One region of the Peribacillus sp. P4_B1 genome, then DNA from elsewhere that is predicted to be linked to it. Evidence: riboswitches for the same ligand, from Rfam matches in the RefSeq annotation. Region 1 holds a riboswitch; each other region holds the start of a gene.
The links. A riboswitch is a leader RNA that binds a small molecule or an ion and turns the genes downstream of it on or off. The one in region 1 is predicted to bind S-adenosylmethionine.

Region 1 (2,206 bases):
TGGAAAACTCATTAAAGAGTATGATAAGCTTCACTTATTTCAATTGATGGATGAACATCGCTACCTGCAGCCAGGTGAAAAAGAAGGTTTATTCACTCTTGATGAAAAAATATGTGCTGGATTCATTTGTTATGACATCCGCTTCCCGGAATGGCAGCGAGCCCATGCTGTTCAAGGTGCCGAAGTTCTATTCGTAACCGCAGAATGGCCTAAGCCCAGACTCGATCACTGGAGAGCCTTATTGATTAGTCGTGCCATCGAGAACCAAGCCTATGTTGTAGCCGTTAATCGTTCAGGTTCGGATATCAATAATATATTTGCTGGTCATTCCTTGATTATTGATCCATGGGGAGTTATCGTAAGTGAAGCGGGAGAAGAAAACGAACTATTGACAGGCACCTTGGACTTCACTAAAGTTACGGAAGCACGTAACAAAATACCTGTATTCGAAGATCGCCGGCCGGACTTTTATTAATTTCCCCATTGACAAACTATTTAAAAAGTTGATATTATTTTCCCGAAGATTAAAATTTCAGAATACATATACTCTTATCAAGAGCAGGCTGAGGGATAAAGGCCCTATGAAGCCCAGCAACCGACTGTAATACCATTGTGAAATGGGGCGGATCCACCGCCGGATTATAAAATCCACAGAGCACGGTGCTAATTCCACCAGAATTCATTTTTCTGGGAGATGAGAGGTCCGAAGCCAAAACTTCTGCCTCTTTCTATATGAAAGAGGCTTTTTTATTCTTATTTTGAACCTGGAGGGAAAAAAATGACTCAAAACCATTCGAATTTTAAAAGATTGACAAACGAAACAGCTGTAACCTTTGCAAAAAAACTTGGGTTGATCAATGCGGATGCCAGTTTAAACTGTAAAGAAATCGGAGATGGTAACTTAAATTATGTTTTTCATATTACAGAAACTGATACAAATAAAGGAATAATAATCAAACAGGCTGTCCCATATGCCAAGGTAATTGGCGAAAGCTGGCCGCTGACATTGAAAAGGGCTGCCATTGAAGCGAATGCACTTATTCATTTCAAAAGCTATTGCCCCGAATTCGTACCGCAAGTCTATTATTCGGATGAACAGCTTGCGATCACAGTCATGGAAGATTTATCGCACTTGAAAATCGTTAGAACAGGATTAATCGATGGTGATCCATATCCATTGCTTTCACAGCATATCGGTGAGTATGTAGCGAAGACGGCATTTTATACATCCGATTATCATTTAGAACCCTCTGCGAAAAAAGAAGTGGCCCGACACTTCACGAATCCGGAGCTTTGCAGAATCACTGAAGTCTACATTTTCACGGATCCTTTTTTCGAGGAGCTCCCCGGAGATTTCGAGGTGGAATTGACTGATGCCGCCAAAAGTATTTGGAATGATCAAGATGTGATACTTGAAGTCGCCAAGCTGAAACAAAGCTTTGAAACCGAGCAGGAATCCTTGCTTCATGGAGATTTACATACAGGAAGTATATTTGCAAGTGAAACTGAAACAAAGGTTATTGATGCAGAATTCGCTTTTTATGGCCCAGTTGGTTTTGACCTAGGTCAATACACAGCCAACCTTCTTTTTCAGGCAGTCACACGTAATGGCCCTGGAAAGGAAGAGATTTTCACACACCTCCATCAATTTTGGAATGCCTTTGAAGAAGCATATACTGAACTATGGAACACCCAAAATATAAGCCCATTCCGCAATGTGAAGGGTTATCTACCTTATTTACTGGCTAAATTCAAAAGGGATGCATTCGGTTTTGCCGGATGCGAACTGATTCGGCGAACCATTGGCCTTTCCCATGTTGCCGATCTAAATGTCATTGAAGATAAAGAATCTAGGATCGCTGCAAAAACGACAACATTGAAGATTGGTGCTTTTTTAATTAAAAAACGGGAAGAATTGGATGTTCCAGCTGTCATTGATGCGTTGAAAAACCATACACTTCCATTTTATTCAACCCTTTAAAAGGAGACCTGTACATGACGACACTAGCACCCTTACCATATTCAGTCCAATGGGATGATACCCATATTACATTATTAAATCAACAGGCCCTGCCTTCCTTAACTGAATTCATTGAACTTCATTCAGTTGATGATGTATACGACAGCATTTTGACATTAAAGGTACGCGGCGCCCCAGCAATCGGACTGACGGCAGCATTTGGCGTTGCACTTGGTGCCAAACAGG
Region 2 (2,206 bases), on a different contig from region 1:
TTGAAAGTTTCATTTTCAATGCACCTTCGACGAGTTCATACGATTTAATTGTGCCAACGGGGATTTTTCTCACGATGTTCCAAGCATTAACATTCATTTTGACCGTTCTATTTTCGAATTCAAAAAATGGCGGTTTGTTAAATATCCTTCGGTTAATGAAGTTCCTGTCAATTGGTTCCATTTCCACTAATTCAAATGAAATCGTTCTTTTTTCCACGTGAACCGGTTTTAATGTAATCCGGAAAGCTACGTTTTTCTTTAACATCATTTTTTTCACTTCCGTCGTTCCGGAAAGCACTATATGCTTTGGCGTAATCTCGACTTTAATATCCTGACCATATGATTTCATTCTTAAGATTTTCTCTATCATGGCTTCAGTTACCGTTATCGGTAAGCCATTTTTGAATGGACTGAATGTACTCATCCTTGCATTCCCCTCCTGCCGCTCATATGAAACGTCGGTTATAGCATATGCCGGGTTCCCTGATGTAGTTAACATTTCAACCCATATTAATAATCGGTATATTCGAAATCTTCCACCTTCATTACTTGACCTTTATAAAAACTACCTGTATAGTCTTAATTAATTTAATAGACAACTCTTATCCAGAGAGGTGGAGGGACTGGCCCTTTGATGCCTCAGCAACAGACTGATCATGTACTGTGCTAATTCCAGAAGTGTAGAAACTTGAAGATAAGAAGAGTATATAGCTTTGCTGCCAACACCTCTTCTTATTTTTAAGAAGAGGTGTTTTATTTTTAGGCTCTTTTCGTAAAGATTGTTGTTTTTAAAACGAAAGGTTGATTGGAGCGGAAGTGCGAGACTCCTGCGGGAGCAGCGGGACAGGCGAGCATCTGGAGGGGAAATCAACCACAACTCACTACCTGGTAAATAGCAACAAAGTACGTGAAAACAGCCTATTTTTAAAAGGAAAGAAGGAATGCAACATGTCAATCACATTAACGAAGGCACCATTCAGGGCCGATCACGTCGGAAGTTTATTAAGACCAGAACGTTTACATATTGCCAGAAAGCAATTTAAGGAAGGTACCATTTCAGCAGAGCGGCTTCGTGAAGTTGAAACCGAAGAAATCAATCGGATTGTCGAAAAACAAATTGAAGTTGGATTGGAGGCCGTGACGGATGGTGAGTTCAGACGAACATGGTGGCACTTTGACTTCCTCGAACATTTAAATGGCATCGAGGGATATGTGACTGAAAAAGGTCTCACATTCGATGGTGTGGAAACAGAGAGATATAACGTTCGCAATACCGGGAAGGTTTCATTCAATCCTGAACATCCCTTCATTCGCGATTTCATTGAATTGAACAAAATCGTGAACGGACGCGCCGTTGCCAAGCAAACCATTCCCAGTCCGAATCAATTATTTGCTGCAGGCATTCATAATGAAGACATCTACCCTGATATTGAAGACTATGCTAATGATATCATCAAAGCGTATCAGCATGCTTTGAAGGATTTTTATGAAGCAGGTGTACGTTATCTTCAATTGGATGATGTATATATTGCCAGACTTTCAGCTCCAGATTTCCAGTTCAAAGATGGAAAATATACGAGGGAACAGTTAATCGATCTTGCACTTCGCGTAATTAATGGCGCATTGGAAGGCAAACCAGAAGACCTTGTCGTCACTACACACCTATGTCGTGGGAACTACCAGTCGACTTGGGCGTTTGAAGGAAGCTATGCCCGTATCGCCCCAACTTTATTGGCAAAAGAATCAGTGGATGGATTTTTCTTGGAATATGATGATCAACGCTCAGGAGATTTCAAGCCATTGGAATACATTCCAAACGGCGGTGCACGGGTCGTACTGGGTGTCGTCACTTCAAAAAATGGAGAAATCGAAGACAAGGAAGCTGTTAAGGCACGCATTGAAGAAGCCTCGCACTTCGTTCCTCTCGAACAATTATGCTTAAGTCCGCAATGCGGCTTCGCCTCCACCCATCACGGTAACAAGCTGACCGAAGAACAGCAATGGGAAAAGCTGAAATTCGTCGTTGATGTAGCAAAAGAAGTATGGAAATGATTTTTTAGCGGAGACTTTAATTCTGATTTACAGGATTTGAACAACCTAATCGGCCCGCACTGATATGGGAGCCGATTAGGTTCTTGCAATAATACATTTCCATTCCTTTAATGACTCTTTAGATAACGGTATCAAGTTTTGCTATTTATGAAAC
Region 3 (2,206 bases), on a different contig from region 1:
GTATTTATGTTTAAGAAATTTACGCTTTAAGTTTTTTTGTAGCGTCTATTAAGCTGCTTTTTGTAAACTGATTTTTTGCTTTTCTAGTATATAGACATAGAAGAACCCCGAGTAATGGACCTTTTTCGAAGTGTCCATTATTCGGGGTATAGTTCATGAAAGGGTGTTTTATTTAGATACTGGTATGACTGCACCTTTATATTTTTTAGTAATGAAGTCTTGTATTTCTTTAGAGCGAAGTACTTCTACTAACGCTTTTACTGTCTCTTTATTTTCATCGCCCTTACGTACAGTGATAATGTTTGCATATGGATTATCTTCACCCGATTCAACAGCGATTGGGTCTTTAAGCGGATCTAGCCCTGCATCTAACGCATAGTTCGCATTAATAACAACCGCATCACCTTCGTTGTTATTATAAATTTGAGGTAATAGGCCACCTTCTATATCTGCATTAAAAGTTAAGTTTTTAGGATTTTCTACAATATCATTAATCGTAGCTTCTGTTTTATTGATGCCTTCTTTTAGCTTAATAACGCCTTCTTTTTCAAAAATAGATAGAATACGTCCTTGTTCAGCTACAGCATTACGCATAATGACTGTACCGTTTTTTGGAAGATCTTTTAAGCTATCATACTTTTTAGAGTAAATGCCGATTGGCTCAATATGAATAGCACCCGCATTTACAAAGTCATAGTCTGGATTCTCTTTTAACACTGATTTAAGATATGGAACGTGTTGGAAATAATTTGCATCAATCTCTTTATCAGCTAACGCTGTGTTCGGAATAATATAATCTTGGAATGTTTTAATTTCTAAATCAATTCCCTTTTCCTTTAATAATGGCTTTGCCTCTTCTAAAATTTCAGCATGTGGAATGTTTGATGCACCCACAAGGATTTTCTTTTCTTTGTCTGAAGAATCTGATCCGCTGTTAGTCGTACCGCAAGCTGCTAAACTTAATACTAATGCTGAGGAAACTGCTAAAGTTGATATCCACTTTTTCATAATTCATTTCTCCCTTATCGTTTATCTATTTTTGTTGTACATATATCACCTATAAATTGAATAAAAAACAATGACTAAACATCATTATTATTGAGCTGAAACCCTTCAAGATATAACAAATTACCTAAACCACCTGCACCAACCCCAGCAACCAACTAGAAGGATTGCTGTAACTGTAATACCTGAAATTAATGCTGGCAGCAGCTCTTAGTATGTTAGTCTGTAGGGGAAAGGAAAGTTTTTTCTCCTCAAAAAAACCTTTCTACACATGAGTAGAAAGGTTGGTTAAACAATCCTTTCTCTCATCTTCCAAAGCACATTGCTTTGCAGGAATTGGCACCATATCAGTTAAATAACTGACGGTTGCCGGGCTTCACAGGGCACAGTCCCTCCACCTCTCTTGATAAGAGTCAAACATTATATTCAATTAAACGAAATATTTTAAATTCAGTAAATATAGTATGAGAGTGATCTTATCATGACCGTATGGCAGTGTCAATCAAAAAATTGTTCAATTAATTTGAATTTGCGGATGATTGCGTTAAATGTTTTATTCCTGTAGCCTTTGCGATTGCTTGTTCCAGGCCCTGCAGAAGCCTTCACTATCAAGAAGCGTGATAAAAAACATCTATTGAATTAAATTCATGCATAACTATTATTAAGACGAAAGTTCTGATTTTTTTCGTATCAAACCACACAGATCATTACATGGGAAATATGTCCGCCGTTATTTCGATTTTGACCGAAAAAAGCGATTTGGAAAAATCCCAAATCGCTTTTTTTAATATTATTACTTTTTAGGTTTCTTATTTAAAATAAAGCGCAGTTCATTGATATCATCATCAGATAGGGCATCTTCGTGAATGAATTGGACCAGCATGGATTTCATGGCCCCTCCATAGATACGTTTGATAAAGGATTCGGTCTCGGCACGCTGGCACTCCTCCTGTGTATAGAGCGGGTAAAAGGTGTAAACTCTTTGATCTTTATTGACACCTACTACATCTTTTTGAACCAATCGATCGAGAAGGGTACGTATGGTTTTCGGCTTCCAATCGGTACTCTCCTGTAAGGAAACTATGATGTCATTTGCTGTTTGAGGGGCTTTATCCCAAAGCACGTTCATGATTTCCCATTCTGACTCTGATATGCTAGGAATGTTTTTCTCCATTTTTCTCCCCTCCATTTTCTTTATAGA

Region 2: it holds a riboswitch for S-adenosylmethionine, as region 1 does, so the genes downstream of both, AC1DVK_RS12900 (5-methyltetrahydropteroyltriglutamate--homocysteine S-methyltransferase) here and mtnK (S-methyl-5-thioribose kinase) in region 1, are expected to answer to the same signal.
Region 3: it holds a riboswitch for S-adenosylmethionine, as region 1 does, so the genes downstream of both, AC1DVK_RS24410 (ABC transporter permease) here and mtnK (S-methyl-5-thioribose kinase) in region 1, are expected to answer to the same signal.

What each region holds. Positions count from the first base shown of each region.
Region 1 covers NZ_JBFUHM010000022.1:20,852-23,057, reverse strand. Annotated here, with positions in the region: gene AC1DVK_RS14260 (carbon-nitrogen family hydrolase) at 1-475, shown strand, start outside; SAM riboswitch class I at 547-701, shown strand; gene mtnK (S-methyl-5-thioribose kinase) at 779-1,981, shown strand; gene mtnA (S-methyl-5-thioribose-1-phosphate isomerase) at 1,996-2,206, shown strand, end outside.
Region 2 covers NZ_JBFUHM010000019.1:13,609-15,814, forward strand. Annotated here, with positions in the region: gene AC1DVK_RS12895 (hypothetical protein) at 1-424, opposite strand, end outside; SAM riboswitch class I at 600-701, shown strand; gene AC1DVK_RS12900 (5-methyltetrahydropteroyltriglutamate--homocysteine S-methyltransferase) at 949-2,052, shown strand.
Region 3 covers NZ_JBFUHM010000072.1:6,212-8,417, forward strand. Annotated here, with positions in the region: gene AC1DVK_RS24405 (MetQ/NlpA family ABC transporter substrate-binding protein) at 169-1,008, opposite strand; partial or broken gene AC1DVK_RS24410 (ABC transporter permease) at 1,086-1,215, opposite strand; SAM riboswitch class I at 1,308-1,418, opposite strand; gene blaI (penicillinase repressor BlaI) at 1,799-2,179, opposite strand; gene AC1DVK_RS24420 (BlaR1 family beta-lactam sensor/signal transducer) at 2,160-2,206, opposite strand, start outside.